One region of the Prauserella sp. PE36 genome, then DNA from elsewhere that is predicted to be linked to it. Evidence: riboswitches for the same ligand, from Rfam matches in the RefSeq annotation. Region 1 holds a riboswitch; the other holds the start of a gene.
The links. A riboswitch is a leader RNA that binds a small molecule or an ion and turns the genes downstream of it on or off. The one in region 1 is predicted to bind thiamine pyrophosphate.
Positions count from the first base shown of each region.

Region 2: another riboswitch for thiamine pyrophosphate. It lies ahead of DI005_RS35775 (thiamine ABC transporter substrate binding subunit); the one in region 1 lies ahead of thiC (phosphomethylpyrimidine synthase ThiC).

Region 1 covers NZ_QEQT01000111.1:66,772-82,378, reverse strand. Annotated here, with positions in the region: gene groL (chaperonin GroEL) at 1-977, opposite strand, end outside; gene DI005_RS37075 (serine/threonine-protein kinase) at 1,181-2,602, opposite strand; gene DI005_RS37070 (cold-shock protein) at 2,678-2,881, opposite strand; gene DI005_RS37065 (AIM24 family protein) at 3,009-3,596, opposite strand; gene DI005_RS37060 (TIGR00266 family protein) at 3,603-4,280, opposite strand; gene glp (gephyrin-like molybdotransferase Glp) at 4,353-5,558, shown strand; gene DI005_RS37050 (phosphatidylserine decarboxylase) at 5,841-6,572, shown strand; gene pssA (CDP-diacylglycerol--serine O-phosphatidyltransferase) at 6,576-7,541, shown strand; gene DI005_RS37040 (AAA family ATPase) at 7,566-9,803, shown strand; gene DI005_RS37030 (LytR C-terminal domain-containing protein) at 10,061-10,735, opposite strand; gene DI005_RS37025 (DUF3263 domain-containing protein) at 10,732-11,055, opposite strand; gene DI005_RS37020 (peptide deformylase) at 11,185-11,754, shown strand; gene DI005_RS37015 (S1C family serine protease) at 11,850-12,764, shown strand; TPP riboswitch at 12,800-12,929, shown strand; gene thiC (phosphomethylpyrimidine synthase ThiC) at 12,924-14,567, shown strand; gene thiD (bifunctional hydroxymethylpyrimidine kinase/phosphomethylpyrimidine kinase) at 14,567-15,391, shown strand; gene DI005_RS37000 (TDT family transporter) at 15,359-15,607, opposite strand, start outside.
Region 2 covers NZ_QEQT01000110.1:93,643-109,249, forward strand. Annotated here, with positions in the region: gene DI005_RS35720 (ABC transporter family substrate-binding protein) at 1-1,111, opposite strand, end outside; gene typA (translational GTPase TypA) at 1,310-3,214, opposite strand; gene DI005_RS38800 (hypothetical protein) at 3,380-3,544, shown strand; gene DI005_RS35730 (YciI family protein) at 3,555-3,854, opposite strand; gene DI005_RS35735 ((deoxy)nucleoside triphosphate pyrophosphohydrolase) at 3,921-4,328, opposite strand; gene DI005_RS35740 (cell wall metabolism sensor histidine kinase WalK) at 4,340-5,680, opposite strand; gene DI005_RS35745 (response regulator transcription factor) at 5,677-6,381, opposite strand; gene DI005_RS35750 (outer membrane lipoprotein carrier protein LolA) at 6,521-7,567, shown strand; gene DI005_RS35755 (ABC transporter ATP-binding protein) at 7,564-8,553, shown strand; gene DI005_RS35760 (ABC transporter permease subunit) at 8,550-9,425, shown strand; gene DI005_RS35765 (ABC transporter ATP-binding protein) at 9,621-10,634, opposite strand; gene DI005_RS35770 (iron ABC transporter permease) at 10,634-12,289, opposite strand; gene DI005_RS35775 (thiamine ABC transporter substrate binding subunit) at 12,265-13,317, opposite strand; TPP riboswitch at 13,348-13,459, opposite strand; gene DI005_RS35780 (4a-hydroxytetrahydrobiopterin dehydratase) at 13,492-13,782, shown strand; gene DI005_RS35785 (hypothetical protein) at 13,861-14,127, shown strand; gene DI005_RS35790 (dihydrofolate reductase family protein) at 14,587-15,132, opposite strand; gene DI005_RS35795 (TetR/AcrR family transcriptional regulator) at 15,237-15,607, shown strand, end outside.

The DNA.
Region 1 (15,607 bases):
TCCTTGGTCACGACGACCTTGCGGGCCTTGCCCAGCAGGGAGATGTCGGCGTTCTCGAGCTTGAGGCCGACGTCCTCGCTGATGACCTGGCCACCGGTGAGGATGGCCATGTCCTGCAGCATCGCCTTGCGGCGGTCACCGAAGCCGGGGGCCTTGACGGCGACCGACTTGAAGGTGCCGCGGATCTTGTTGACGACCAGCGTCGCGAGGGCCTCGCCCTCGACATCCTCGGCGATGATCAGCAGCGGCTTGCCCGACTGCATGACCTTCTCGAGCACCGGCAGCATGTCCTTGACGTTCGAGATCTTCGAACCGAACAGCAGGACGTACGGGTCCTCGAGAACGGCTTCCTGACGCTCGGCGTCGGTCACGAAGTAGCCCGAGATGTAGCCCTTGTCGAAGCGCATACCCTCGGTGAGCTCGAGCTCGAGGCCGAAGGTGTTCGACTCCTCGACGGTGACGACGCCTTCCTTGCCGACCTTGTCCAGCGCCTCGGCGATGAGCTCGCCGATGGTGCGGTCGGCGGCCGAGATCGAGGCGGTAGCAGCGATCTGCTCCTTGGTCTCGACCTCCTTGGCGGCCTTGTGGAGCTGCTCGGTCACGGCTTCGACGGCCTGCTCGATGCCCCGCTTGAGGGCGATCGGGTCGGCGCCGGCCGCGACGTTGCGCAGGCCTTCCTTGACGAGGGCCTGGGCGAGCACGGTGGCGGTGGTGGTGCCGTCACCAGCGACGTCGTCGGTCTTCTTGGCGACTTCCTTGACGAGCTCGGCCCCGATCTTCTCCCACGGGTCCTCGAGCTCGATCTCCTTGGCGATGGAGACACCGTCGTTGGTGATGGTCGGCGCGCCCCACTTCTTCTCGAGCACGACGTTGCGGCCACGGGGGCCAAGCGTCACCTTGACGGCCTCGGCGAGGGTGTTCAGGCCGCGTTCGAGACCGCGGCGGGCGTCCTCGTCGAACGCAATCAGTTTGGCCATTGCGGTGTGGTCCTCCGGTAATCGGACACGTCCTCGGCCAGGCTCGGTGCCCGCGACGGACGACCAGTCCGGGATCCCCCGAACGTGGCCTCACCGTCCCGACCTTCAGGCGGCAGGCCCTCGGCCGGCCACCTAGCACTCGACGGTGCCGAGTGCCAATTCCGTGTTTAGCACTCTCCGGGGGAGAGTGCAAGAAACGACGCTCACCCGCCCGTGCCGGGAACCACGGGGATCGAGGTCGGCGGCGGGTTGTTTCCGCCGGTGTCGGCGCTGCCCGTCGCCGTGGGCTCGTTGCCCTGCGAACCAGGGCCGACGGGGATCTCGGGTGCCTGAGAGTTGCCCGTGGGGTCGGCGGGCGGGTTGGTGTTGCCCCCGCTCTCGTCGTCACCGCCCGTGAAGATGATGATCGCCGCGACGGCCGCGCCGATCACGACGACGGCGGCGGCGACCCAGCCGATCCACGCCTTTCCGCCCTTCTTCTGCGGCGGCGGGAACCCGCCTTGAGGAGGCGGGCCGTAACCGGGCGGCGGACCCTGCGGAGGCATGCCCATGGCCTGGGGAGGGTTGCCGTACTGCGGCGGCGGACCCTGCGGCCGGCCGTAGCCGGCCGGCGGGGGCTGCTGGCCGAATCCCTGCTGTGGTGGCGGCTGCTGCCCCGGCTGTCCAGGCTGGCCTGGCTGCTGTCCCGGCTGCTGACCGTAGGGATGCACCGGGCCCCCCTCTCCATGTTGGGCGACCGCGACAGGATGCCTGCCCGGTCGCGGCGCCGACATCGCCGGGTCCGGCTTGACCACGTCGCGCGCGGCCGTGATCAGCTCGACGCAGGTGGCATACCGGTCACCGGGGTTCTTGGCCATGCCCTTGCGGACGACCTCGTCAACGGCGGCGGGCAGCGACGGCACCAGGCGCGACAGCGGCGGCGGGTCCCCGTTGAGGTGGCCCTTGATCACCGTCTGCACGTCGCCCTGGAAGGGCGGCTTCCCGGCCAGGCACGCGTAGAGCATGCAGGCGAGGGCGTACTGGTCGGTGCGCCCGTCGAGCGGCTCCCCGCGCAGGTGTTCCGGCGCGGCATAGGTGGGCGAGCCAAGGAAGTCGCCACCGCGCGTCCGGTGCCCGGTCGCGCCACGCCTGGTCAGCCCGAAATCGGCGACGTACACGTGCTCGCGCGCCGACTCCCGGCTCGTCACGAGCACGTTCGCAGGCTTGACGTCGAGGTGCACCAGCCCGCGAGCGTGCAGAGTGTCGAGCGCGTCGGCCACCTGGTCGAGCAGCCCGATGGCGCGCTCCGGCTTCATCGGAGCGCCGCCGATGAGGCTGGCCAGGTCGGAGCCGTCGACGAGCCGCATGGCGATGTAGAGCATCCCGTCGAGCTCACCGAAGTCGTACAGCGGCACAATGTTCGCGTGATCGATCGCCGAGGTGTTGCGTGCCTCGTCGACGAAGCGCTCGCGGAACTCCGCGTCGGCACCGAGGTGTTCCCCGATCACCTTCAAGGCCACCTTGCGCCCCAGACGCACGTCCGTGGCCTTGTACATCACGCTCATGCCGCCACGACCCAGCACACCGTCGATGCGGTAGTTGCCCAGCCGCCGACCGGTGAGGTCCCCCGACACATCGCCTGTCACAGGGCGCAGCCTAACGCCCACGCCCCAGGTGTAGCGCGAAGTGTCGGTAGTTCAGGTACGCGGTGGTCCCGCCTACTAGACCTTTCGGACGTCAGCGGCCTGACTGCGACCGTCGCGGCCCGCCGTGATCTCGAACTCCACCCGGTCGCCCTCGTCGAGGGTCCGGAAGCCGTCCGCCTGAATGGCGGAGTAGTGCACGAAGACATCAGGCCCCTCAGGGGACTCGATGAACCCGTAGCCCTTTTCCGCGTTGAACCATTTGACCGTGCCGACAGCCACGGCGTCCTCCTTGTACCAAACCAAAACGGTGCAGTCCCGCCTGCCCCGTTCCAAGCCTGGATCACGCTACCGGATTAACAGCGCTCGGCAATGGTCAATTTGCGGTAACTACGACGACCGGCAGCGGTTACTTCCGCGCCTGGACGAGAACGGTTCCCGGACCGGCGAAGTCCAGTGCTAGACCTTCACCGGTTCGCACCGACTGCTGAGCCGCCGGGTCCACCGCCCGTAACCGCACCTGTATCGCGTCGGGGTAGGCGACGAGGAACGCCGGACGCACCGTGATCACCTCGCCGGCCTCCAGCGTCAGCGCGTCGACCGGCCCCCTGCACGCAAGCACGAGCTGGCCGGTTCCGCTGAAATGCTCCAGGAATCCGGTGTCCCCGCCGAAGAGCGCCTGCAGCGCGGGCCACGGCTGGTCGCGCTTGATCGTCGGGGGCCGGGCGAGCACCTTGCCCACCGCCACCGACCAGCCGCCACGGCCGCCGAACTCCAGCGGATAGATGTCGCCCGCGTGCTCCGGCGCGAGGTCGAGCCACCCTCCGCCCGCCGGAGCGGTGAAGATGGAGGGGCCCTTGCCCCGGCCCGGCCGCGTCTCGGTGATGCCGAAGCTGTTCGCGAGCAACGCATCGGCGTCGGCCTGGACGGCTTCTCCTTGCGACAGCACGATCCTGGCCACTCCGAAGGCCGGCGTGTGCCGCGTCTGCACCTGCACGACCGGCTACCGCGACGGCACCTGCGCGACGACCCACGCCGCGAGCGCCGAGGGATTGCGCGTCTGGGTGAGGATCTGCCCTGGGCCCGCGAAGTCGAACACGAAGCCCTCACCGCTCTTCAGCGTCTGGACCAGACCAGAGGAGACCTTCCGCAGCTGTGACTGCACGGTCTCGGCGTAGGCCACGACGTGCCCGGAGTCGATCGTGACCATCTCGCCCTGCTGGAGGTTCACCACGTCCATGGCGCCGTAGCAGGCGACGAGGAGCTGGCCCTGGCCGGTGGCGTGGGTGAGGAAGCCGCCCTCACCTCCGAAGAGCTTGCCGAAGCCGCCCCATTTGGTCTCGGTCTGCACGCCGTAGGACGAAGCGAGCCACGACCCCCTGGTCACACACCAGCCGGTGCGCCCGTCCAGGTTGATCACCTGGATGTCCCCGGGCAGGTGCGCCGCGACGTCGACCCAGCCCCCGTTCTGCGGTGCGGTGTAGGTGGAGATGAACAGCGACTCGCCGGCGAGGAACGCGCGGCCCAGCCCCTTCATGACCCCGCCCTGAGCCTGCGACTGGACGTGCACCCCGTAGCTCGTGGCGGCCATCGCACCGGACTCCACCTGCGCGGGCTCGCCGGGAGCCAGCACGAGCCTGGCGACGGCGAACGACGGCTGGTGCCGGAGCTGTACCTGCATGGACCCTCCCCTGTTGCGCATTTCGGCGGGGAAAGTCTTGCACGGGCGCCGAGCCGGGGGAGGATGGTCCGCGTGATCTCCGTCGACGAACACCGCGCCACCGTGACCGAGCTGCTCGGCACGCGGCCCGCCGTGGAACTGCCCCTCGCCGACTGCGCCGGCCTGGTGCTGGCCGAGGACGTGCGGGCGCAGGTCTCGCTGCCGCCCTTCGACAACTCCGCCATGGACGGTTACGCGGTCCGTTCGGTGGACGTCGCGGGCGCCACTGAGGACACGCCGGTCGAGCTGCCGGTCAGCGAGGACATCCCGGCCGGGCGCACCGACGTGCCCGCGCTGCTGCCGGGCACAGTGGACCGGATCATGACGGGCGCGCCGATGCCCACGGGCGCCGACAGCGTCGTGATAGTCGAGCGCACCGACGGCGGCACCGGCAAGGTCCGGATCTTCGCGAGCGCGGCGCCCGGCGCCCACATCCGGCGTACGGGCGAGGACGTCGCCGCGGGCACGGTCGCGCTAACGGCAGGCACCGTGCTGGGCCCCGCTCAGCTGGGGCTCGCCTCCGCGGTGGGCATGGACCGCCTGGCCGTGCACGCCCCGCCGAAGGTCCTCGTCGTCTCCACCGGCACCGAGCTGGTGCTGCCGCCGGAACCGCTGCGCCACGGCCAGATCTACGAGTCCAACAGCGTGATGCTCGTGGCCGCGCTCAAGGCGCTCGGAGCCAGGGTGGAGTCGGTGCGCAGCGTCGCCGACGACGTCGAGCGGTTCCGCGCGGCCATCGAGCCGAGGCTCGCGGACGTCGACCTCGTGGTGACCTCGGGCGGGGTAAGCGCGGGCGCGTACGAGGTGGTCAAGGACGCACTGACGGGTGCGGGAGTGCAGTTCTCGAAGGTCGCCATGCAGCCGGGCGGGCCGCAGGGCTGCGGGCGCTGGAACGGGGTCCCCGTGGTGACGCTGCCCGGAAACCCCGTGAGCGTGCTCGTGTCGTTCGAGGCCTTCCTGCGGCCCGCGCTGCTCGCCTCGCTGGGGCACACCGGCGTCGACCGGCAGCACGTGCGGGCCAACCTCACCGAGTCGCTGGAGTCGCCCAAGGGCAAGCGGCAGTTCCGCCGCGGCTACTACACCCACAGTGAGGGCCAGGTCACCGGCGTCGTGGGGCCGAGGGGTGGCCCCGGCTCACACCTGCTGGCCGCGTTCACACAGGCCAACTGCCTCATCGTGCTACCGGAGGACATCACGGGGGTGGCCGAGGGCGACGAGGTGGACGTCCTCCTGCTCTGAGCGGTCGGGAACCACCTCATCACCGCGACCGTTTGTAACGTTTACCGCACGCGGGGTTATCTTGGCTGGCCTCCAGGGCTTAGGATCGGCCATCCGTGGCCGGGTGGCGTACGGCGTCGGGGGGCGCACGCCACCCGGCCCGTCCAGTTCTCGATCTTGGCGTAGCGTGGTGCATGGCAGTCCCAACGGACGATATGGGAACTTCGACCGAATGAGCCGCTCCGGCCCGCAGCACGCACCCCAGCGGGCGCAGGCCGTCTGAGCAGCGGAAGAGAAGAGTTCGTGAGCACCTCACACGCATCGCCGGACCGCGAGGCGCAGGGCCACACCCTCGGCCACGCCCTGCAGCTCGCCCGCGAGACCCTGCCGCCCATGCACCCGGCGGGCAGGCCCTTCGTACTCGGTGGCGCCGTCGCCACGCTCGCCCTGCGCAAGGTCTCCAAGCGCCTGGGCCTGCTCGCCGGGCTCGGGACGCTCGCGACGGCCGCGTTCTTCCGCGAGCCGCGCCGGGTGCCCCCCGCTCGCGACGGCCTCGTGCTCGCGGCCGCCGACGGCCTCGTCTCCCTCATCGAGGAGGCCGTGCCGCCCGCCGAGCTTGGCCTGCCCGACGAGCCGAGGACGCGCGTGAGCGTGTTCCTCTCCGTCTTCGACGTGCACGTCCAGCGCGCGCCCGCGACCGGCAAGATCGAGCGGGTCGCCTACCGGCCCGGCAAGTTCCTTTCCGCCGACCTCGACAAGGCCAGCGACGAGAACGAGCGCAACTCGGTGCTGCTGCGCACCGACGACGGCCACGAACTCGTCGCGGTCCAGATCGCCGGCCTGGTGGCCAGGCGCATCGTCTGCCAGGTCGGCGAGGGCGACCAGGTCGCCGCCGGCTCGACGTACGGCCTCATCCGGTTCGGCTCACGGGTGGACATCTACCTGCCGCCGGGCAGCCGCGTCCTGGTCGGCAAGGGCCAGCGCACCATCGGCGGCGAGACGCCGATCGCCGAGCTGCCGTCCGGGAGGAGCTGAGCCATGGCCACGCCCGGCGTGCGGCTGCTACCCAACGCGATCACCGTGCTCGCGCTCTGCGCGGGGCTGTCGTCCGTGCAGTTCGCGCTGGTCGGCAACTACGTGCTGGCGATCGGGGCCATCGGGGTCGCCGCTGTGCTCGACAGCCTCGACGGCCGGATCGCCCGGCTGCTCGACGCGACCTCCAAGATGGGCGCCGAGCTCGACTCGCTCTCCGACGCGATCTCGTTCGGCGTCGCGCCCGCGCTCGTGCTCTACGTCTGGCTACCGGAGTCGAGCCGGTTCGGCTGGGTCGCCGCGCTGATCTTCGCCGTGTGCATGGTGTTGCGGCTCGCGCGGTTCAACACCTTGCTCGACGACACCGAGCAGCCGCCGTACGCGAGCGAATTCTTCGTCGGCGTACCGGCCCCGGCGGGCGGGCTGCTCGCCCTGATGCCGGTGATCCTGACCCTGGAGTTCGGCGAGAGCTGGTGGTCATCGGAGGGCGTGGTCTGGCTGTGGACCGTCGCCGTCGCCGGACTGCTGATCAGCCGCATCCCGACGCTGTCGCTCAAGAAGCTGCGTGCCCCGGCCAAGGCGGTGGCGCCGCTGCTCGTCGGCGTCGGCCTGCTCGCCGCCGCGATCATCCAGTACCCACTGATCGCACTGGCCAGCGCGCTGCTGCTCTACCTGGCTCACATTCCCTACTCGGTGCGCCGCTACCACTGGCTGGCCAACCACCCCGAGGCGTGGGACGTCCCGCCGCGCGAGCGTCGCGCCATCCGCAGGGCCCGCAGCCAGCGGCGGCTCGGCCTGCGCAGGCCGCGGTTCCGCCGGGTCGCCGGTGCGGCGAGGCGGGCGGTCATGCGCCCGCGTACGCCCACGACGCCGCCACCCCACGTGCCGAGGGTCTACGCGCCCGACGCCGCAGGCCGGGCTCCCCGGCGGCGCAACTGGCGGCGGATCGGCCTGCGCCAGCGCGGCGACTGACCGTTCCGCCCTAAGGTTGAGGACGTGACGTCGCCCCAGATCGCATTGACCATCCGGCACACCCCGTCCGCGCTCGACTCGCGCCGAGGGGTCGTCCGCCTCCACCCCGAAGTGCTCGACGCACTGGGCCTGCACGCGTGGGACGCCGTCCGGCTCACCGGGGCGAGGGTCAGCGCCGCACTCGCTGCGCCGGCCACGGGCGAGACCGCACCGGGCGTGGTGCTCGTCGACGACGTCACGATGGCCAACCTCGGCGTCACCGAGGGCGCCGAGGTCGTGGTGGCGCCATGTGACGTCACGGTCGCCCGCACGGTCACGGTCTCCGGCTCACGCATGGCGAGCATGTCGCTCAACCCCGGCACGCTGCGGCTCGCGCTGATCGGCAAGGTGCTGACGGTCGGCGACGCGGTGTCGTTGCTGCCGCAGGACCTCGCCCCGGCGCCCGGCGCCGACATCTCCGCGGTGCGGGGGCAGCTCTCCCGCGCCATCGGGGCCTCCTGGACCAGCGAGCTGCTGACCGTGACGGCCACCGAGCCGTCCGGGCCCGTCGCCGTCGGGCAGTCCACAGTGGTCAGCTGGCGGGGAGCGCCCACGGCCCCCGCTGCCTCGTCGGAGGCGCCCTCCGCCGTCACGCCCGCCCCGGTAGCCGCCGAGATCGTCGCCGAGGAGGCCGAGGAGACCGAGGAGGCGCCCCCGCCGATCGCGGACCTCGCGGGGCAGGGCGCCGTTGCGCGCAGGCTCGGCGAGTGGATCGACCTGGCGTTCCATCGGCCGGACCTGCTCGCCAAGCTCGGCACGTCCGGCAAGCTCGGTGTGCTGCTGTCCGGCCCCGAGGGCGTCGGCAAGGCCACGCTGGTGCGCTCGGTCGCGCACGCGGAGCGGGTCCGGGTCGTGTGCCTTGCCGCGCCCACGGTGGCAGTGCTGGAGCCGGACGCGGCGCTGAACCGCGTGGCGCAGGCCGTCGAGGCCACGGTGTCCGGTGACGGCGCCGGGGTGCTGCTGATCACCGACATCGACGCCCTGCTGCCCGCACACCAGCCGCCGCCCGTCGCGACAGTGATCCTCGACCGCCTGCGCGCGGCGCTCGGCCGGGAGGGGTTCGCACTCGTCGCCACCACCGCGCGTTCCGAGTCCGTCGACCCTCGGCTGCGCGGCGTCGACCTGCTCGACCGGGAGCTGATGCTCGGCCTGCCGGACGCACGGGTGCGCACAGAGCTGCTGCGGATCCTGCTGCGGGACACGCCCGTGGAGTCCGGCGTCGACTTCGGCGTGATCGCCGAGCGCACGCCCGGGTTCGTGGCCGCCGACCTCGTCGCGCTGCGCCGGGACGCCGCATTGCGGGCGGCACTGCGGCATCGCGACGACGACGCAGAGCCGCGCATCGCCGAGCAGGACCTGCTGGACGCGCTGGAGTCCGTGCGTCCGATCTCGATGTCGACTTCGGACACGCTGGCGACGGGCGGGCTGACCCTCGACGACGTGGGCGACATGACCGAGGTGAAGCAGTCGCTGACCGAGGCGGTGCTGTGGCCGCTTCGGTACCCGGACTCGTTCTCCCGCCTCGGGGTCGCCCCGCCGCGCGGCGTGCTGCTCTACGGGCCGCCCGGCAACGGCAAGACGTTCCTCGTACGGGCGCTCGCGGGCACCGGCGCGCTGAACGTGTTCGCGGTCAAGGGTGCCGAGCTGATGGACAAGTGGGTCGGCGAGTCCGAGCGGGCCGTGCGGGAACTGTTCCGGCGCGCCGCCGAGGCGGGGCCGTCGCTGATCTTCCTCGACGAGGTCGACGCGTTCGCGCCCCGGCGGGGGCAGTCGAGTGACTCCGGCGTGTCCGACCGGGTCGTCGCCGCGCTGCTGACCGAGCTCGACGGCGTCGAACCGCTGCGCGACGTCGTGGTGCTGGGGGCGACCAACCGGCCGGAGCTGGTGGACACCGCTCTGCTGCGGCCCGGACGGCTGGAGCGGCTCATCTACGTACCGCCGCCGGACGCCGAGGCGCGCGCGGCGATCCTGCGGTCGAGCGCGCGGAACACCCCGCTGGCGTCCGATGTGGATATCGACGAGCTGGCGGCGAGCCTGGACGGCTACTCCGCCGCCGACTGCGCCGCCCTCATCAGGGAGGCCGCGCTCACCGCCATGCGCGAGTCCATGGAGGCCGCCGAGGTCACGGCCACCCACCTGGCGAAGGCCCGCGACGCCGTACGCCCGTCCCTGGACCCGGCCCAGCTGGCCGCACTGGAGGCCTACGCGAACCGCAACCGCTGACCCCGCGCGAGTCCCCCGCCCAAGCCCGCGAGTTGCCCGCTCAGGTCCGCGAGTCCCCCGCTCAAGCCCGCGAGTTGCCCGCTCGGGTCCCCGAGTTGCCCGCTCGGGCCCGCGAGTTGCCCGCTCGGGTCGGTCTGTTCCGTCCGCGTTCTACCGGAGCGGGGAACTCGCAGTCCGGAACGCAGGACTCGCAGTCCGGAGCGGGGGACTCGCGGGCGGGAGCGGGGGACTCGCGGGCGGGAGCGGGGGACTCGCGGTTACTTGCCCTTGCTGGCGCCCTGGTAGTCCATGGTCACGATCACGATCACGCCGGCGCTGGAGTCCTTGATGCCGTCGAAGCGGGGTTCCACGCGGAGCCCGAACGCCGCGGCCAGCGCACGCGCCGCCTCCTCCTCGCCGGTGCCGGGGCGGTAGTAGGCGGTGCTGGTGGGGATGATGCCCGAGGGGTAGTTCGCCACCTGCACGACGTTCCAGCCCTGCGAGCGGAAGTCGTCGGCCGCCTGGGAGGCCAGGCCCTTGATGTTGCTGTTGTTGTAGACGCGCACACCGACCGACTGCTGCGCGGCGATCTGCTGGTCGTCGCCGCTCTGACCGTTGCCGGTGCCGTCACCGTCACCGTCGGCGCCGTCGCCGTTGCCGCCGGGCGCGGGCGTGTCACCGCCGGGACGCGAGGTCGCCGACCCCGGTGCGGAGGGCTGACCGGTCGTGGTCGAGGGCGACGCCTGGCCCGACGTCGGCTCCGGCCCCGAGGTGCCGTTGCCATCCGTGGGCGACGGCTGTGCCTGCGAGGTGGTGGGCTCCGCGGTCTCGTCGGGCTCGCCGTTGCCGGTCAGCAGCGTGATGCCACCGACGAGGGCCGCGACCAGTGCGACCGCGAGCAGCCCGAGGCCTGCCGCGCGCATCGGCCTGGACAGCCCGTCGAAGATGCTCATGGCAGTTCAATCCCCAACCGCCGTGCCGCGCGGGTGCGCTGCCGTGCGGCGCGCATCTTCCGCAGTCGCTTGACCAGCATCGGGTCCGCGCGCATGGCTTCCTGCTTGTCGATGAGCCGGTTCAGAATCTGGTAGTAGCGGGTCGGCGACATGCCGAACAGCTCGCGGATCGCCTGTTCCTTCGCCCCGGCGTACTTCCACCACTGACGTTCGAACGCGAGCACTTCCTGCTCGCGTTGCGACAGTCCCTCTGCGGGTTCACCGGCTGGGGCGGGCGGGGACGGCTGGCCGTTCTTGGCCATCGACTCCGCGGCGTCCATCTGGCTCCTCGCAATCTCGGCGAAATCACACGGCTGTCGTTCCGCGACGCCATTAGATCACGGGCTCCCCGCTCGCGCCCGTACCATGCCCGGCGCGTCCTGGCCCACGATCGCCTAGCATTACGGCCCGTGACCATCCACGCCATCCGCATCGCCGGCGATCCCGTCCTGCACACGCCCACCCGCGAGGTCGAGAAGTTCGACGCCGAGCTGGCCACCCTCGCCGAGGACATGTTCGAGACGATGTACGCGGCGGAAGGCGTGGGGCTCGCCGCCAACCAGATCGGCATCGACCTGCGGATCTTCGTGTACGACTGCCCCGACGACGAGGGCGTCCGGCACAAGGGCCTCGTGGTCAACCCAAAGCTCGAGACCTCCGAGATCCCCGAGACCATGCCCGACCCGGATGACGACTGGGAGGGCTGTCTCTCCGCACCCGGCGAGTCGTACCCGACGGGACGGGCGAAGTGGGCCAAGGTCACCGGCTTCGACCTGGAGGGCAACCCGATCGAGGTCGAGGGCACGGGCTACTTCGCGCGCTGCCTGCAGCACGAGACCGACCACCTCGACGGCTACATCTACCTCGACCGGCTGGTCGGCCGCCACGCGCGTGCGGCGAAGAAGATGCTCAAGGCGAACAAGTGGGGTGTTCCGGGCAACAGCTGGGTGCCCGAGCCCAGGCCGGTCCCCGAGGACTGACACCCCGGCTTCGCCCAGGGCGAACGCGGGGCACGCCGCCGCGAACCGAGCGCACAATCGAGTGTGTAACGGTGTAATCGAGGGCGGTGGACGCGGTGACCGATGCCGAAGCGTTCGACGCGTACTCCCGCACGGTGAGCGCCGTGGCGCGCACGGTGACCCCGCACGTCGCGAGCGTGCGGCTCGCGCGCGGCGGCGGGTCCGCGGTCGTGTTCGACGAGGGCTACCTGCTCACCAACGCGCACGTGGTCGGCCGCGACCAGCACGGAACGGCGACGTTCATCGACGGCGCCGAGGCTGACTTCCGGGTCGTGGGAGCGGACCCGCTCTCGGACCTCGCGGTGCTGCGGGTGCGTGGGCAGGCGCCCGAGCCCGCTGAGCTCGGTGACGCCGACCGGCTCGTCGTGGGCCAGCTCGTGGTCGCCATCGGCAGCCCGCTCGGCTTCTCGGGATCCGTCACGGCGGGCGTGGTCAGCGCGCTCGGCCGCGCGCTCCCGGTCCGGCAGGGCAGGACCGCGCGGGTGATCGAGGACGTGATCCAGACCGACGCCGCGCTCAACCCCGGCAACTCCGGCGGCGCGCTCGCCGACTCCGCCGGCCGGGTCGTCGGCGTCAACACGGCCGTCGCCGGGTTCGGGCTCGGCCTCGCCGTTCCCGTCAACGCCACCACGCGGCGCATCATCGACACCCTGCTCGTCGAGGGCCGCGTGCGCAGGGCCTACCTCGGCGTCGTCGGCGTGCCGTCGCCGTTGCCGGACGACGTCGCCGAGCGCACCGGGCAGACCGCCGGCGTGCGCGTGGTGGAGGTCGTCGCCGGAGGGCCCGCCGACCGCGCCGGACTGCATTCGGGTGATCTCGTGCTGACGGTCGCGCGCTCCCCCGTCTCCGACGCACAGGGCATCCAGCGTCAGCTCTTCGCCGAGGTCATCGGGACGCGACTGCCGGTGACGGTCCTGCGCAACGGCGCGATGGTTGACGTCTACGCCACACCGACCGAACTTGTGGGTTGAGGTCTGCGTCGCCGCATGGCATGGTCGGTGGGACAACCGAACATCGCGGGAGCTCGCGCCTTGGCGGGCTGAGAGGGCGGCTGGTGTCCATTTCGTGGACCCGGCGCCGCCGACCGCAGGAACCTGACTGGGTAATGCCAGCGTAGGGAGTGACTTCTTTTGACGACCCTGGAGAACAACGCCGCCGTGCAGCCGACCGTCACCACGGGTCCCATCACCGGTTCCCGCAAGGCTTACGTCCACACCGAATCCGGCCTGCGTGTCCCCGTCCGCCGCATCGATCTCTCGAACGGCGAGCACTTCGACGTGTACGACACCTCCGGCCCCTACACCGACCCGGACGCCGTCATCGACGTCCACAATGGACTACACCCGATGCGCTCCGGCTGGATCGACGGCCGTGAGCACCGCACCCAGCTAGGCTGGGCGAAGGCCGGCGTGATCACGCGCGAGATGGAGTTCATCGCCGCGCGCGAGCGCGTCGACCCCGAGTTCGTCCGTTCCGAAGTGGCCAGCGGCCGGGCCGTGATTCCGGCGAATCGCAAACATCCCGAGTCGGAGCCGATGATCATCGGCAAGAACTTCCTCGTCAAGATCAACGCCAACATGGGCAACTCGGCCGTGTGGTCGTCGGTCGAGGAGGAGGTGGACAAGATGGTGTGGGCGACCCGATGGGGCGCCGACACGATCATGGACCTCTCCACCGGCAAGCGCATCCACGAGACCCGCGAGTGGATCCTGCGCAACTCGCCCGTGCCCGTCGGCACGGTGCCGATCTACCAGGCGCTGGAGAAGGTGAACGGCGAGCCGGAGAAGCTCACGTGGGAGATCTACCGCGACACCGTGATCGAGCAGTGTGAACAGGGTGTCGACTACATGACCGTGCACGCGGGCGTGCTGCTGCGGTACGTCCCGCTCACCGCCAACCGCGTCACCGGCATCGTGTCGCGCGGAGGGTCGATCATGGCCGCGTGGTGCCTCGCGCACCACCAGGAGTCGTTCCTCTACACGCATTTCTCGGAGCTGTGCGAGATCCTGCGGGACTACGACGTCACGTTCTCGCTCGGTGACGGCCTGCGTCCCGGCTCGATCGCCGACGCCAACGACCGCGCGCAGTTCGCGGAGCTGGAGACCCTTGGCGAGCTGACCCACATCGCCCGCGAGCACGACGTGCAGGTGATGATCGAGGGCCCCGGTCACGTGCCGATGCACAAGATCAAGGAGAACGTGGAGCTGGAGGAGAAGCTCTGCGGCGAGGCACCGTTCTACACCCTCGGTCCACTCGCGACGGACATCGCGCCCGCCTACGACCACATCACGTCCGCGATCGGCGCGGCGCAGATCGGCTGGTACGGCACCGCGATGCTGTGCTACGTCACGCCGAAGGAGCACCTGGGCCTGCCCAACCGCGACGACGTGAAGACCGGAGTGATCACTTACAAGATCGCCGCGCACGCCGCCGACCTCGCGAAGGGACACCCCTACGCGCAGGAGTGGGACGACGAGCTGTCCAAGGCCCGCTTCGAGTTCCGCTGGCACGACCAGTTCAACTTGTCGCTCGACCCGGACACCGCACGTTCGTTCCACGACGAGACGCTGCCCGCCGAGCCCGCGAAGACGGCGCACTTCTGCTCGATGTGCGGGCCGAAGTTCTGCTCGATGCGCATCACCCAGGACGTGCGCAAGTACGCCGAGGAGCACGGTCTGTCCTCTGTGGAGGCCATCGAGGCCGGAATGCGCGAGAAGTCGGAGGAGTTCGGCGAGCACGGTAACCAGGTGTACCTGCCGGTGGTCGACAGGTAATGAGCGCGACCCCGAAGACCGCCCTCACCATCGCCGGATCCGACTCCGGCGGTGGTGCCGGCATCCAGGCCGACCTGCGCACCTTCTTCGCGTGCGGGGTGCACGGGATGACCGCCATCACGGCGGTCACCGTGCAGAACTCGCTGGGAGTACAGGGATTCAGCGAGGTGCCCGTGGACGTCGTCACCGCGCAGATCAGGGCGGTCGCCGGCGACATGGGCGTGGACGCGGCCAAGACCGGCATGCTCGCAACGGCCGAGATCATCCACGCGGTCGCCGAGACGCTCGACGAGGTCCACATCGGACGGCATCACGAGACGCCGTTCGTGGTGGACCCCGTCGCCGCGTCGATGCACGGAGACCCGTTGCTGCGGGAGGAGGCGCTCGAGGCGATCCGCACCGAGCTGCTTCCCCGGGCGACGCTCGTGACGCCGAACCTGGACGAGGTGCGACTGCTCACCGGAGTTGCGGTGACCGACACCGGCAGCCAGCGCGAGGCGGCAGACGCGCTGCTGGAGTTCGGCTCGCAGTGGGTGCTGGTCAAGGGCGGGCACATGTACGACAACCCCGAGTGCGTCGACCTGCTCTCCGATGGTGTGCAGTACGTCGAGCTGAAGGGGCCCCGGCACGACGTCGAGCACACGCACGGCGGCGGGGACACGCTGGCCTCGGCCATCACGGCGTCGCTGGCAAAGGACCTCGGAGTGCCCGATGCGGTGTCGGCCGGCAAACGGTTCATCGAGCGATCCGTCGCCGAGGCGTACCCGCTCGGCGAGGGAATCGGCCCGGTTTCACCGTTCTGGCGACTGGACCACGAGGCGTGAGGTGCGGGCGGCGACGGTCGCCCACGCCACCACCAGCAGCCCGTAGAGCGCAACGGCGACCAGGCTGAACAGTCCGGAGTGGACCCTGGCGGCCAGCGCGCTCGTGCCCGTGACCACCGTGCCGAGCGGGAACGTGAAGCTCCACCACGTGAGCGCGAAGGGCAGCCCCGCACGGATCGTGCGCAGGGTCAGCGCGGCGGCCAGCACCAGCCACAT
Region 2 (15,607 bases), on a different contig from region 1:
CCGCGGTGAGCAGTTGCTCCGCCTTGCGCGGCGAGGGCGTCAGCGGCGAGCCTGACCGCGGGATCGTGGGCTGGTAGTCCTTGGCCGACGGCGGGAGCACGTGCGCACCGGCCCGCAACTGCTCGGAGGGACCGCCGCGCGTGCCCTCGGCGATCAGCTTCTCGCGGTCGAGCAGCGCGGCGATGCCCGCGCGCACCTGGTCGTCGGCCAGCACGCCAACGGGCCGCAGCAGCGTCGAGGCGAGGTACGGCCTGGCGACGGTGTGCAGCTCGACGTCCTTGCCCAGCTCGGAGAACAGGTCCAGCCCCGTCGCGTCGGTGCCTGCGAGCGCGAACTGGTCGTTGCCGCTGCGCAGCGCCGCGACCATGCCGGAGTGGTCGGAGCTGCGCAGCACGATCCGGTCGACCGCGGCGGGCTTCTCCCAGTACCGCTCGTTGCGTTCCAGCACGATCTCGCCGCGCTCCTTGTCGAGCGTCTTGATCGAGAACGGCCCGCCGTAGGCGGGGAAGCTGTCCGCGAGCGCGCCCCGCCAGCCGCCGGGGGCGTCCTTGAGCAGGTGCGAGGGCAGCAGGTTGTCGAACAGGGTCTGCCAGCCCGGGTACGGCTCGCTGAACGTCACGTCGAGCCGCTTGCCGCCCGCGCCAGGCTGGATGCCGGTGATCAGCCGGTAACCGGCCGCGTCGGCGACTCCCGGCTGGTTCTTCATCGCGTCGGCGAGGTAGGCGAAGTCCTCCACGGCGATGGGCGCGCCGTCGGACCAGGACGCCTCGGGCCGGATCTGGTAGGAGACCGTGAACGGCTCCTGCGAGGTCACCTCGGCCGAGGTCATCAGGCTCTCGTCGAGCTCGAGCGCGCCGTCCTCGGCGGGCCGGAACACCGACGGCAGCAGCATCTGCGACAGCGCCGAGGTGACCGTGGAGAGGTCGGCCAGGTTGTGCGGGTTGTACCCGCCCGTGATGTCGTCGAGGCTCACCACGATCTGCGAGGGCGTCTCGGCCGGAGGTGTGGACGTCGCCGCGACGGGCGAGCTGACCACGGGTGGCGGCGGGGTGTTGGTGCACGCCGCGAGCACAGCGGTCACCAGCGCGAACACGAGCGCCAGCAACCGCACTCTCGCTCTCCCGCCAGTCGCGCGCACGCCGCAGCCCCTCCTGCTCGTCGAACCTGTCGTGATCGGCACCCTCAGCACTGCCGGAACCAGAAGACTGCCAGACCGGACGTCAAGCCGAGGTACTGGACCAGATACCGCCACCTGGGTGAGGCATGATCCAACCACGCGGTTCCCGGCACGCCGGGATCGGGCCGCGCGTCAGGCGTTCTTGTCGCGGCTCTTCGCGCGCGAACGTTCCTTGGCCCGCTGCGACACGTCCAGGGTGACCTTGCGCACCCGCACCACGTTCGGAGCCACCTCGACACACTCGTCGACGGAACAGAACTCCAGCGCCTCCTCCAGGCCCAGCTTGCGCGGGCGGGCGAGGCGCTCCAGCTCGTCACCGGTCGACGACCGCATGTTGGTGAGCTTCTTCTCCTTGGTGATGTTGATGTCGAGGTCCTCGGCTCGCGGGTTCTCACCCACGACCATGCCCTCGTACGCCTCGGCGCCCGGCTCCACGAAGAACGTGCCGCGGTCGGCCAGCTGCAGCATCGCGTAGCTGGTGATCGGACCCGACCGGTCGGCGACCAGCGAGCCGCTGTGGCGCGTGCGGATCTCGCCCGCCCACGGGAAGTAGCCCTCGAACACGTGGTTGGCGATGCCGGTGCCGCGCGTCTCGGTGAGGAAGTCGGTGCGGAAGCCGATGAGGCCACGCGCGGGCAGCACGTACTCGAGCTTGATGCGGCCGGTGCCGTGGCCGTCCAGCTGCTCCATGCGGCCCTTGCGGGACGCGAGCAGCTGCGTGATGGCGCCCATGTGCTCCTCGGGCGCGTCAACGTAGAGCCGCTCGAACGGCTCGTGCAGCTTGCCGTCGATGATGCGCGTGACCACCTGCGGCTTGCCGACGGTCAGCTCGAAGCCCTCGCGGCGCATCTGCTCGACGAGGATCGCGAGCGCGAGCTCGCCGCGGCCCTGGACCTCCCACGCGTCGGGACGCTCGGTGGGCAGCACGCGGATGCTCACGTTGCCGACCAGCTCGGCGTCGAGCCGCGCCTTGACCATGCGGGCGGTGAGCTTGTCGCCACCACCGCGGCCGGCCAGTGGCGAGGTGTTGACGCCGATCGTCATCGAGATCGCCGGCTCGTCGACCGTGATCCTCGGAAGCGGCTCGGGGTCGTCGACGTCGGCGAGGGTGTCGCCGATGGTGATGTCCGGGATGCCCGCGATGGCCACCAGGTCACCCGCGCTGGCCTCCTGCGCGGGCACGCGCGTGAGGGCCTCGGTGACCAGCAGCTCGGAGATGCGCACGGACTGGGCGGAGCCGTCCTCACGCAGCCACGCGACGGTCTGGCCCTTGCGCAGCTTGCCCGCGTGGATGCGGACCAGGGCGATGCGGCCGAGGAAGCTCGACGCGTCGAGGTTGGTGACCAGCGCGCGCAGCGGGGCCTCGGGGTCGGCGGTGGGCGGCGGGATGTGGTTGAGCAGCACCTCGAACAGCGGGTCGAGGTTCTCACTGTCGGGCACGGCACCGTCGGCGGGCTGCTCCAGGCTGGCCCTGCCGTCGCGCGCGGCGGCGTAGACCACCGGAAGGTCGAGCACCGCGTCGAGATCGGCGTCCTCGATGTCCGAGGCCAGGTCCAGCAGCAGGTCGTGGGTCTCCTCGACGACCTCGGCGATGCGCGCGTCGGCGCGGTCGACCTTGTTCACCACGAGGATCACGGGCAGGCCGGCCTGCAGCGTCTTGCGCAGCACGAACCGGGTCTGCGGCAGCGGGCCCTCGCTGGCGTCCACCAGCAGCACGACGCCGTCCACCATCGAGAGGCCGCGCTCGACCTCGCCGCCGAAGTCGGCGTGGCCGGGGGTGTCGATGACGTTGATGGTCACCGCGCCGTCGGGCGTCTGCCTGCGGATGGCGGTGTTCTTCGCCAGGATCGTGATGCCCTTTTCCCGCTCCAGCTCACCGGAGTCCATGACGCGGTCGACGGGCTCGGCGCGTTCGGTGAACGCGCCGGACTGCCGGAGCATGGCGTCGACCAGGGTCGTCTTGCCGTGGTCGACATGTGCCACGATGGCAATGTTTCGGAGGTCCGTGCGGACCTTCTCGGCGGTGACTGCGGGCACGCGTCGACTCCTGTGGGAAGAGAACGGGGGCGGCCATCGGCTCTCGAGGCCAACGATGGTCGTCTCCAGGATAGCCGGGCTACCATTGTGCCCAGCGCCACACCTCGATCAAGGATAGGCTCACCTAACCTGACTTGAGGAATCGACCGGCGTGGAGTGTGATCCGTGGGCAAGAAGCACGGGGGCGATGACGACCCCAAGGCCGTCGTCCGCAAGCTGATCAAGTCGGGCAAGGTCAAGAAGAAGTGCTGCAAGTCCAAGCCGCGCTGCAAGAAGTGTCCTGTGCTCGCGTTGAAGAAGGCCAAGGCCGACATCACCAAGGCCGCGTGAGAACGGCGCGCTAGCGCGGGATGGCCTCGTTGAGCAGGCGTAGCTCGGGGCAGGTCCGGGTGGCCGAGAACTCCACCACCTCGTAGTGGGCCAGGTGGCTGGCCGCCAGCGGGTCCGTGGCGAGTATCGCGTCGAGCTTCAGCCGGGCCATCGGCCTTGCGATCATCACCTCACCGAGGTGCAGGTCCCTGCGGCCCGAGGCCAGCAGGTGGTTGTGGTCGTACTGCCTCGCGACCCACTCGACGTGGTCTGGCAGCACGTAGTCGATCTCCGGCAGGGGCGCGGTGTACGTGAGCAGCACGACATACATATCCTCACGGTAAGCCCGCAGGCCCTCGGTGATACCTGTTAACCGCCCGTTGACCTGCGTTTTCGATCATGCGGACCCGGTGTCGCGCAACAACTTCTCCAGCTCGGGCACCAGCACGCGGTCGGCGGGCAGCCAGTCGAGGCCGGCCACGTCCGAGGTGCCCACCCAGCGCAGCGCCCTGTGCTCGACGGCGTGCGGCCGCGCCGACGGCTCGGCGAGCGTCGCCGCGAAGATCCGCAGCACCTTCCCTCCCGGCAACGGCACGTCGGCGCCGACGCGCTCGCCCACCTCCACCGCGACGCCCAGCTCCTCGGCGCACTCCCGGCGCACGGCGGCCTCCTCCGGCTCGCCCTCCTCGACCCGGCCGCCGGGCAGCTCCCACAGCCCCGCCGCCTCCTCCGGGTACGCGCGCTGCTGGGCGAGCAGCGCACCGTCACGGACGATGGCGGCTCCGACGATCACCACGGGCTTCACGCCGGAGGACGTTAGCGTGCGTGCCTGCGCCAGCTCACCTGGAACCGGGCGCCGCCGTCCGGCGACTCCCCCACCGTCACCCGTCCGCCGCGCCTGCGCGCGGCCTCGGCCACCATCGCCAGGCCCAGCCCGCTGCCGCCGGACGTGCGCGCGCGGTCGTCGGACACCCGGTAGAACCGGTCGAACACCCGCTCACGGTGCTCCGCCGCGATGCCGGGTCCGTCGTCGTCCACCACCACGCGCACGCGGGAGCGCGAGGCGAGCACGGACACCACGATCTGTGAGTCGGCGTAGCGGCACGCGTTGCGCAGCAGGTTGTTGAGCACGAGCTCCACCTCGGCGTGCGTGGCGAGTGCCCACGCCTGCGGCACCACGGCGCTCACCCGCACCGACGGCGAGCCATGGGGCAGCCTGGCCACGGCGTCGCGCGCCTCGGTGACCAGCTCGACGGGCTCGGCGGGCGGCACCTCGCCCGCGTCGGAACGCGCGAGCGCGAGCAGGCCGTCGAGCAGCGCGGAGAGGCGCTCGGCCTCCTCCAGGATGTCGCTGAGCGTCTCCTGCGCCAGGTCGGGATCGGGGTTGGTGACGGCCACCTCCGCCTGCACCCGGATCGACGCAACGGGTGAGCGCAGCTCGTGCGCGGCGTCGCCGGTGAAGCGACGCAGCCGCTCGCTGATCTCCTCCTGCCTCGCCAGCAGCGCGTTGAAGTCCGAAGCGAGAGCGCGCAGCTCGTCGTGCGCCTCCGGCAGTGGGAGCCTGCCGCCCGGCGGCAGGTCCTTCGCCGAGCGGCGCATCCGACCGACGGGGCGCAGCGCCGAGCGCACCCCGAGCCACGTCGCGAGCGTCGCTACGAGCGCCCCGACCAGCGCCACGAGCAGCAGCCAGCGCGCGCCGTTCGTCTTGGCCGCCTCCGAGCCCACCATCGCCGTGCCGACCGCCACGAGCCGTTGCGAGCCATCCGGTGCCGTCACCACGGCGCCGAGCCAGCGCAGCTTGGTGGTGACCTCACCGGTGAACTCGGTGCTCACCGGCAGCCCGGCCTTCAGCGCGCTCACGTCCCCGGCGTCGAGCCGCACCGGCTCTCCCCCGTCCACCGGGGCGCCCGCGGTGTCGAGCACGCGCACGTCGATGCCCTCGGGAGCGCTGGGCACCCTGCCCCGCTCGACCGTCGTGCTCGCGGTGTCGAGCGCCGCGTGCAGCTCCGCGTCGACGGAGTTCACCAGCAGCGGGCCGAGCGCCTTGCCCGCGAGCAACGCCAGCCCGAAGAGCAACGCCAGCGTGATCGTGGTGGCCACGAGGGTGATCCGGAACCGCAGCGTCCGCCGCAGCCACCAGCGGCGTGGAGAGATCACCCCGTGGTCACTTGGTCGAGCTCCGGGTCGGACGCGACGTAGCCGTGTCCGCGCACGGTACGGACGAACGCACCGGCACCCGCGGCGTCGAGCTTGCGCCGCACGTAGCCGACATACACCTCGACGACGTTGCGGGTGGCCGCCTGCTCGTCGCCCCAGACGGCCCGCAGCAGCTCGTCCTTGGTCACCACCGTGCCCGCCCGCCCGGCGAGCACCTCCAGCAGCGCGAACTCCCTCGGGCTCAGCGCCACCGGATCGTCGTGCCAGCGCACCTCGCGCGCTGCCCGGTCCACAGTCAGCCCGCCGATCCGCAGCAGCCCGCGCACACCCTGCGCGGCGGCCCTGCGCAGCACCGCCCGCACCTGCGCGACGAGCACGACGAACGAGAACGGCTTCACCAGGTAGCCGTCGGCGCCGAGATCCAGACCGTCGGCCTGGTCGACCTCGCCGTCCTTCGCGGAGATCAGCAGCACCGGCGTGTGCACTCCCTGCGCACGCAGCGCCTGCAGCACGCGGTAGCCCGAGAGCCCGGGCAGCATGATGTCGAGCAGCAGCACGTCGAAGGCGCCGGTCTGGGCCAGCCGCAGCGCGCTCGGCCCGTCCGCCGCCGTGACGACGTCCATGCCTTCGGCGCCGAGCCCCCGCTGCAGCGCCTTGCGCACACCGGGCTCGTCGTCGACCACCAGAACTCGAGGCTTCACGCTCTCAGGATGCCGGTTTACGCGGTCCCGTGCGCGTGCTCTCAGCCGGTTCTCAGCATCTCAGGCCGGTCTCAGTGCGTGAAGCGCAGGCTCGGTGGCGGAAAAAGGGGCACACTTTACGTTGACCACAGGAGGGGCAGTGAACCCGAAGAAGCGAGCAGTGACCGTCGCCGTGGCAGGCACCGCGATCGGGGCGGCGGGGCTGGCCGTCATGGCGATGCCGGCCGGTGCGGGGGAGGCGCCGGAGCTCCCACCGGTCAGCGCGCAGGAACTGGTCAGCTCCGTGCTGCGGGCCGACATTCCCGCGCTGGCGGGCAACGTTCGGATCGAGAACGACCTCGGCCTGCCGTCGATGCCGGGACTGCCGGTGCTCGACGTCGAGTCGGCCCGGGTCTACCACGACGGTGACGAGGGCAGCCGCATCGCGCTGGAACAGGGCAGCAGCGAGCTGACGGTGGTGCAGAACGGCGGCACCGTGTGGTCCTACGACTCCGCGGAGAACTCCGCGACGAAGCTGACGGTGCCCGCCGAGACGCGGGAGCACCGGGCACACGCACAGGAAGGGTTCTCGGACCCGACGTCGGCGGCGGGACAGCTGCTGGACTACGTGCGGCAGAGCAGCACGGTCAGCGTGGACGGCACCGCATCGGTCGCCGACCGCCCCGCCTACGAGCTGGTGCTCACGCCGAAGCCGTCGGAGCGCACGCTCCTGCGGGAGGTGCGGATCGCGGTCGACTCCGAGACCCGCGTGCCGCTGCGGATGTCGGTGCTGACCAACGGCACCACCGAGCCCGCGCTGGAGATCGGCTTCACCGACATCGACTTCGGGCAGCAGCCTGCGAACCTGTTCCAGTTCACGCCCCCGCAGGGCGCGACGGTGACCGAGGAGCGGCCGCGGGCCCACGACGAGCGGATGCCGGCCGGCGCGATCGGCGAGTTCTCCGGTGAGGGCTGGGACACCGTGTACACCGGCACCGTGCCCGCCGATCTCACGGCCGCGCAGGACACCGAGGGCCGCGACGTGCAGAGCCTGCTCGACCGGCTCGGCAAGCGCGTGAGCGGTGACTTCGGCTCCGGCTACGCGATCGAGACCAAGGTGGGCACCGCGATCGTCACCGACGACGGCCGCTTCGCGGTCGGCGCCGTGCCCCAGCAGGTGCTCACGGACGCGCTGGCGCAACGGTGAGCACGTCCACCCAGGTCACCGGTGTGGACGTCGCAGAGGCGGCGTCCACACCGCCCGTGCCGTTGGCCGCGCGAACGAGGGGGCTGCGCAAGCTGTACGGCCGCACGGTCGCGGTGGACCACGTGGACCTCGACGTCCCCGAGGGCGCGGTGCTCGGCATGCTGGGCCCCAACGGCTCCGGCAAGACCACCACCATCCGCATGCTGCTCGGGCTCGTCCGGCCGACCGCGGGGCAGGTCAGCCTGCTCGGCCACCCGGTCCCCGAACAGGCCGGGCACGCGCTGCCGGACGTCGGCGCGCTCGTGGAGGGGCCCGGTTTCCACCCGTTCCTCTCCGGCCGGGAGAACCTGCTGCGCATGGCGGCGGCGGAACCGCGACTGGCCACATCGGACATCGCGGGCGCCGTGGCCGACGCGCTGGAGCGGGTCGGTCTCGCCGACGCGGCGAACCGCCGTTACCGCGGCTATTCGCTGGGCATGAAGCAGCGGCTGGGTCTTGCCGGAGCGCTGCTCGTGCCGAGGCGCATGGTGGTGCTCGACGAGCCGACCAACGGGCTCGACCCGGCGGGCACCCGTGAGGTGCGCGCGATCATCGCCGAGCTGCACGCGGCCGGGGTCACGGTGCTCGTCTCGTCGCACCTGCTGGCCGAGGTCGAGGCGACCTGCACCCACGTCGCCGTGCTGCAGGCGGGCAGCGTCGTGGCGCAGGGCGAGCTGGCCGAGCTGCTGGAGTCCGGCTCTCCCGCGCTGCTCGTGTCCACACCGGACGGCACCGCCGCGATGGAGGCGTTGCGGAGCAAGCGGATCCCGTCTCGGCTGACCCCGGGGGGCGTGCGGGTGGATCTCACCGCCACCACGCCGCCGGAGGTGGTCGCGGCCCTCGTGCACGCCGGGGTCGACGTGCACGAGGCGCGCCGGGACCGCACCGGGCTGGAGGACCTCTTCGCCCGGCTGACGCAGGAGCCACAGGGGGAGGTCAGGTCATGACCGAGGTCGCGACGGCTCCCGCCGTGCCGGTCGCCGGGCGCGCGCACGCGTCGCTCGCGCGGCTCGTGCGCGCCGAGCTGCGGTGGATCTTCCGCAGGCCGCGCACGCTCGTGGTGCTCGGTCTGCTCGCGGTGATCCCGGTGATCGTCGGGATCGCGCTGACGCTGGTCGACTCTCCCGGACCGCCGGGAGGCGGGGACGGCGGCGGGGAGTCCCTGCTCGCCACGGCGGGCGGCAACGCGCTCGTGCTGCCCATCGGCACGCTCGCGATGGCGCTGGGCCTGCTGCTGCCGCTGAGCGCGGCGATGGCAGGTGCCGACGCGCTGGCAGGTGAGAGCGCGCACGGCACGCTGCGCGGCTGGCTGCTGGGACCCGTGAGCCGGGGCAGGCTTCTGCTGGTCAAGTCCATCGGCATCGCGGTCTTCACGGTGACGGCCACGGTGGTGATGGCGTTGACCGGTGTGCTCACCGGGCTGGTGATCAACGGAACCGGCTCGCTGTTCACACTGTCGGGCACCACACTCTCGTTCCCCGCCGCCTTGCTCAAGGTCGCCATCGCCGCGGGCTGGGTCGCGCTGCAACTGTGGGCGGTGGGCGCGGTGGCGCTGGCGATCTCGGCGTGGACCGAGCACCCGATGGTGGTGCTCGCCTCCGTCCTCGGCGGCGTGATCGTGTTCTCGGTGCTCGGTCTGCTCGACGCGCTCGACTGGCTGCACCCGTTCCTGCTCAACCACTCCTGGACCGACCTCGGCGACGTGCTGCGCGACCCGATGCCGGGCGGAGCGCTGGCGGAGGGAGCCCTGCGGGCGGGGTGCTACATCGCGATCGCACTGTCGCTCGCCTACGCCCGCCTCAGCACCAAGGACGGCTGACCGGTGCGGCTGACCGCAGTAAAGGCCACCTTGCCTGCGCCCGCCCGTCTCCCTCCACCACCCAGACGGAGGTGCTCCGCGCCGCTGAGTCTGATTCAACGCAGTGAAGGTGGCCTTTACTGCGGCCGGGCTCATCTCTGCACCGCGTCGAAGCGGCGATCCGGCTCTACGACGCGGCGCCACCCGCGGGGCGCCCTACCTCGAGATGACCGCCACGCCGTCGGGGTCGAGCGCCAGCCGGACGCGTTCGCCTGCCCGCGCGGGCTCGGCCATCGGGGCCACCGCGTCCAGCGGCGCCGGTCCCATGTCCGGTCGCACCGAAAGGCGCACGTGATCGCGCCGGTGCACCCTGCTCAGCACCTCGGCGCCCACCCCGTCGGCCGCCACCCGCACGGCGTTGGGCCGCAGGCCGAGTGACACCGCGCCGTCCGGCGCCCACGGCAGGCGCACCTCGCCCAGCGCGGAGGTGACGGTGCCGTTCGCGGCCTCGCCCGGCAGCACCGTCGTCACGCCGAGGAACCGGGCGACCCGCTCGTCGACCGGGCGGCGCCAGACGTCGAGCACGTCGCCGATCTGCTGGATCCGCCCGCCGTCGAGCACGGCGAGCCGGTCGGCGAGCGTCACCGCCTCCTCCTGGTCGTGGGTAACGAGCAGGGTCGTGATCTTGGCCTGACGCAGCACCTGGGCGAGGTCGAGGGCGAGCTGTTCGCGCAGCTCCGCGTCGAGCCCCGACAGTGGCTCGTCGAGCAACAGCAGCCTTGGCCTCGGCGCCAGCGCCCTCGCGAGCGCCACCCGCTGCGCCTCGCCACCCGAGAGCTCGGTGACCTTGCGCCGCTCGTAGCCCGTGAGCCCCACGAGCTCCAGCAACTCGCGCACCCGTTGCCGCTGCGCCGGCTTGGCGACGCCGTGCATGCGCAGGCCGAACGCGATGTTGGCCGCGACGTCGCGATGCGGGAACAGCTGCCCGTCCTGGAACACCAGTCCGAAGCCGCGCCGGTGCACGGGCACGCGCCCGAGATCGGCGCCGTCCCAGCGCACGGATCCGGTCGCCGCGGGCTCCAGGCCGGTGATCGCCCTCAGCAGCGTGGACTTGCCGGAGCCGGATGGCCCGAGCAGGGCCAGCACGTCACCGTCGGCGATCTCCAGCGCGGCGTCGCGCACGGCCGTGAACGACCCGTACGTCACCGTCAGCCCGTCGACCGTCAGCATCAGAACTCCCCTACCTGCGCCTGCGGCGCCCGCAACCGCTCGATCAACGTCGCCACGAGCACGGTCACCAGCATCAGCAACGTGCACGAGGCATAGGCCAGCTGGCTGTTCAGCTCGCCCGGCCTGCTCACGAGCGCCCCGATCGCCACCGGCAGCGTCGGGGCGTCGGGCCTGGCGAGGAAGCTCGTCGCGCCGAACTCGCCCAGCGCCACGACGTAGCCGAACGCGGCGGCCGCGGCGAGCGAGCGGGCCGCCAGCGGGAGGTCGATCTCGCGCCACACCCGGGCCGGTCTCGCTCCGAGCGTCGCCGCGGCCTGGCGCAGGCGCTCGTCCACCGATCGCAGCACCGGCAGCACCATCCGCACCACGAGCGGGATGATCACCAACGCCTGCGCGAACGGCACGAGCAGTGGCGAGGTCCGCAGGTCACCGGGCAGTTCGCCGAGGGTGATCAGGTAACCGAAGCCGACCGTCACCGCCGACACCCCGAGCGGGAGCATCAGGGCGGCGTCCATGGCCTCGCCCGTCGCGCGCGCTCCCCGCCCCGGCGAGCGCCTCAGCGCCACGAGGGTCCCGGCGGCGAGCACGCCGATCACGAGCGCGAGCACGGTCGCGTCGGACGCCGTGCGCAGCGAGTTCAGCGCGGCGTCCCAGCCGGTGACGCCGAGCGTGCCGTCCTCACCGCTGCCCGCGAGCGCGCGGTAACCGGCAAGGCTCCAGCCGTCGCGTGAGGACACCGACCGCAGCACGAGCGCGACGATCGGTGCCAGCAGCAGTGCGAGCACCCCGAACGCCGCTCCGACGACCCACCACTCGCGACCCTCCGGGCGGCGCGCCGTCTCGGCCTTCGACCGCAGCCGCACCGCGGTCTCCCTGCGCCTGCGCGCCAGCGCCCCGATGGCCAGCGCGGCGAGCACGGCGGCCAGTTGGACGAGCGATAGCGCGGCGGCGCCGGAGAGGTCGAGCAGGTTCACCGTGCGCAGGTAGATCTCGGTCTCCAGCGTGCGGTAGCGCGACCCGCCGAGCATGAGGACGACACCGAAGCTGGTGGCGCAGAAGAGGAACACCACCGCGGCCGCCGACGCGACGGCCGGAGCGAGCGCAGGCAGCGTGACCGTGCGGAACGCCCGCCACGGCGACGCGCCGAGCGCCCTCGCCGCGTCCTCGGCCCGCCGGTCGAGGTGCGCCCACAGGCCGCCGACCGTGCGCGCTACCACGGCGACGTTGAAGAACGCGTTGGCCAGCACGATCGTGGTCACTCCGCCGTCCGGCCAGAGCGCCCGGAACGCGAGCCCCACCACCACGGTCGGCAGCACGAAGGGCACGAGCACGAACGTGCGGACCAGCGCCGTCCCAGGCAGGCGCACGCGCGCCAGCAGGAAGGCGACGGGGAAGCCGAGGACGACGGCGACCACGGTCGCGGCGGCCGCCTGCGCCACGGTGAACGCGGCGAGCTGCCACGTCTGCGCCTCGACGAGTGCCTTGGCGACGCCGCCGTCGGTGAAGCCGAGCCGCAGGATCGCCACGACCGGCCACGCGAAGAAGACCACGAGGAACGCGATGGGCACCACCGCGAGCGCCGTGACGCCCGCGGCCGAGGTTCGCGGACCCGCGCGGAGTCCTGGCCTTCCTAGCCTTCCAGCAGCGCGCGCCATTGCTCGATCCACCGCTCACGGCCCGCCTGCACCTGCTCGCCGGGCAGCGACGCGGGGTCCTCCGGCAGCGGCGCGGCCTGCGCCCAGCCGGACGGCAACGCCACACCCTCCCGCGCCGGGTAGACGTACATGTTCTCGGCGACCGTGGTCTGGAACTGCTGGGAGAGCAGGAAGTCGACGACCTTGCCGGCCTTGTCGGGGTGCTTGGCGCCCGCGAGCACCCCGGCGTACTCGACCTGCCGGTAGCACGTGTCGAGCAGAGCCTTGGTGCGCGGCTTGCCGTCGTCGCCGATCTCCGCGGCCGGCGAGGACGCGTACGACACCACGATCGGCCTCGGGCCCTGGCCCGAGGAGCCGGAGAACTCCTGCGTGTACGCCTCGGTCCAGCCGCTCACCACCTGCACGCCGTTGTCCCTCAGGCGCTGCCAGTACTCCGTCCAGCCCTGTTCGCCGTAACGGGCGACGGTCGCGAGCAGGAACGCGAGCCCTGGCGACGACGTCGCGGGGTTCTCCACCACCAGCAGGTCGCGGTACCTCGGGTCGGCGAGATCGTCGAACGTCGCGGGCTCCGGCAGGCCGCGCTCGGCGAACCACCCGGTGTCGATGTTCACGCACACGTCGCCGACGTCGACCGCGGAGAGCCGGTGCTGCGAGTCCACCGAGTACCGCTGCGGGCCGCGGTCGGCCTCCGGGCTGGTGTAGGGCTCGAAGACGTTCTCCGAGAGCGCGCGTGAGGCGAACGTCGAGTCGACGCCGTAGGCGACGTCGGCGATCGGGTTGGCCTTGGTGAGCACGAGCTTGTTGGTCAGCTCACCGGCGTCGCCCTCCTTCAGCACGCGGATGCGGATGCCGGACTGCCGCTCGAATGCGTCGAGCACCTCCTGCGGGGCCGCCCACGACTCGTGCGTGACGAGCGTGACCGTGGTGGGACCCTCGGCCTCCTGGTCGTCGTTCCCACCCGTCAGGGTGCAACCCGCGGTCAGCAGCCCGGCCAGTGACAGTGCGGCCGCCGCACGAAGGAACCTCATCAACCCTCCTTGTCGTGACCGGCGTCGTCCCGGCAAGGAGTGGGGCCTCCCTGCGCCGGCATGATCCGGATCAGGTGCGAACGGTCGTGGGCTCTCGCCCACCTCTCAGCCCGGCCTTCGCCGGACTCCCGTGGCAAACGTGCAGCGTACTCGCCTCGGTACCACCATGGACGCATGGCAGACGTACTCAACGACGAACGCATCGACGAAGCGCTGGGGCACCTGCCCCAATGGCAGCGCGAGGGTGACGCCATCCGGCGCGAGGCGAAGCTCGCTTCCTTCTCACAGGCGATCCAGGTGGTGAACCGCGTCGCCGAGATCGCGGAGAACGAGAACCACCACCCGGACATCGACATCCGTTGGCGCACACTGACTTTCCGGCTCAGCACCCATTCCGAGGGCGGCATCACGGAGAAGGACATCTCCCTCGCCGCCGAGATCGACGGGGTGATCGACGAGATGTGATCTCCGCCGGGATGGCAACCTCCGGTGTGTCGTGGCGCGTTGTCCGGGTAGCCGCAAGAGGGTGGAAGGGAGTGCGCGATGAGCCGTTCGAGCAACGCTGTCAACACATCCGGAGTCTCGGGTGCCACGTCCCATCGCAGGCTCTCGATCGTCTCGGGGCTGCTGATGCTGATGGTCTTCGGCGTCGGGGCGCTGCCCGCGGCAGCGGAGACCCGGGAGCGAGCGGCCACCGCAGAGGGCAGCGACATCACGCAGGCGCTCGTGGTGGGCGGTGGGGCATTCGCACTCATCATCGCGCTGGCGGGCGCGGTGCTGTTCTACACCGCGAAAGGCCGTCGATTGTGAATTGGCCCACAGTTCACCGCCGAAGCTAACAACGGGGACGGGTCAGGCGCTGTCAGGGGTGAATCGCCCACCACCAGTCATTTTGGGGACCACATGAACCGCGCCCCCGTTCTCTCACCGGGTCAGCAGGCCGTCGTGACCGCGTTCGCGGTCACCGTCACCCTTCTGTTCGTGATCCTGCTCGCCGCGGCGGGCTGAGCCACCACACGCCGAAGCCGAGGCGCCCGGTCCGCCCGGCGCCTCGGCGCTAGCGTGCTCGCGTCAAGGCGGTGAACCTGCCGCGATCTCGGGACACGGAAGGACGCCGTGGAGGCGCCGACCACGAGGTCGCGAATCGTGCTCCGGCGCGGTGTGATCGATGCCGTTCAGGCCGTGGAACACGGAGAGCGCCATCCGCGACAGGCGTTTGTCGCCACCGAAGGCCGCCGCAGTGACCGGCCCCGTTTCTCCGGAGATCACTCAGGAACGGACGCGGTAGCGCACGTGCGCCTCGCCGGCAAAGGCGGCGGTCTCGACGCGCTCGAGGTCGACGCGCCTGTCCAGGCCGGCGAATAGCGAGATGCCCTTGCCGAGCAGAATCGGCACGACGTGCAGCTGAATCTCGTCGACCAGCCCAAGCGCCAGGCATTGCCTCGCGATGCTGCCACCCAAGAGACTCACCGACTTGTCGTCTCCGGCCGCCTGCTTGGCCAACTCGACCGCCCGCTCGATGTCGTCGACGACGAAGGTGTAGGTGACACCATCCTTCTCGACCGGTTCGTGAGCGCTGTGAGTCATGAGGTAGACCGGCACCCGCAGGCTGCCTCCATACGGAACCTCTCCGTCCTCGATCGTCTGCGCCTTGTTCGCTCCCCCGACCACCGCGCCGATCTCTTTCGTGACCTTCTCGACGAGCTCCTCGTCCTCGGGCGCGATGGGGAAGCCGGACATCCAGTCGGTCCCGCCGTCGCTGTCGGCCATGAATCCATCGAGCGACACCGTTGCGTGGATGATCACCCGTGCCATTGTCCGCACCTTCCAATTGAGGTGAGCCGATCGACTCACCTCAACGAGGGTAGGCCTCGCTGAGAGGTGAGTCAATCAACTCACCTCCGTGGCACAATGGGGACATGTCGCGAGAAATCTCGGCGTACCACCGCCAGGTCGCCGCCTCCAACCGGGCGGCCATCCTCGATGCGGCCGCGGACCTGTTCCTCGAGTCGGGCTACGACCGGACCTCCCTGGCGCGTGTCGCGGAACGTGCCGGGGTGTCCAAGGCGACGCTGTTCAAGCAGTTCCCGACGAAGTCGGAGCTCTTCGAGGCCACCGTGCTCGCAGCGGGTGACACACCGGACGGGGAACTCATCGACCCTCCACCAGGAGACTTCCAGGCAGGGTTGATCACCCTGGGCATGGCGTACGCAGAACTGCTGGCCCGCCCCCGGATGGCGGACCTGATCCGGCTCGTGATCGCCGAGTCCCCGAGGTTCCCGGAGCTGCG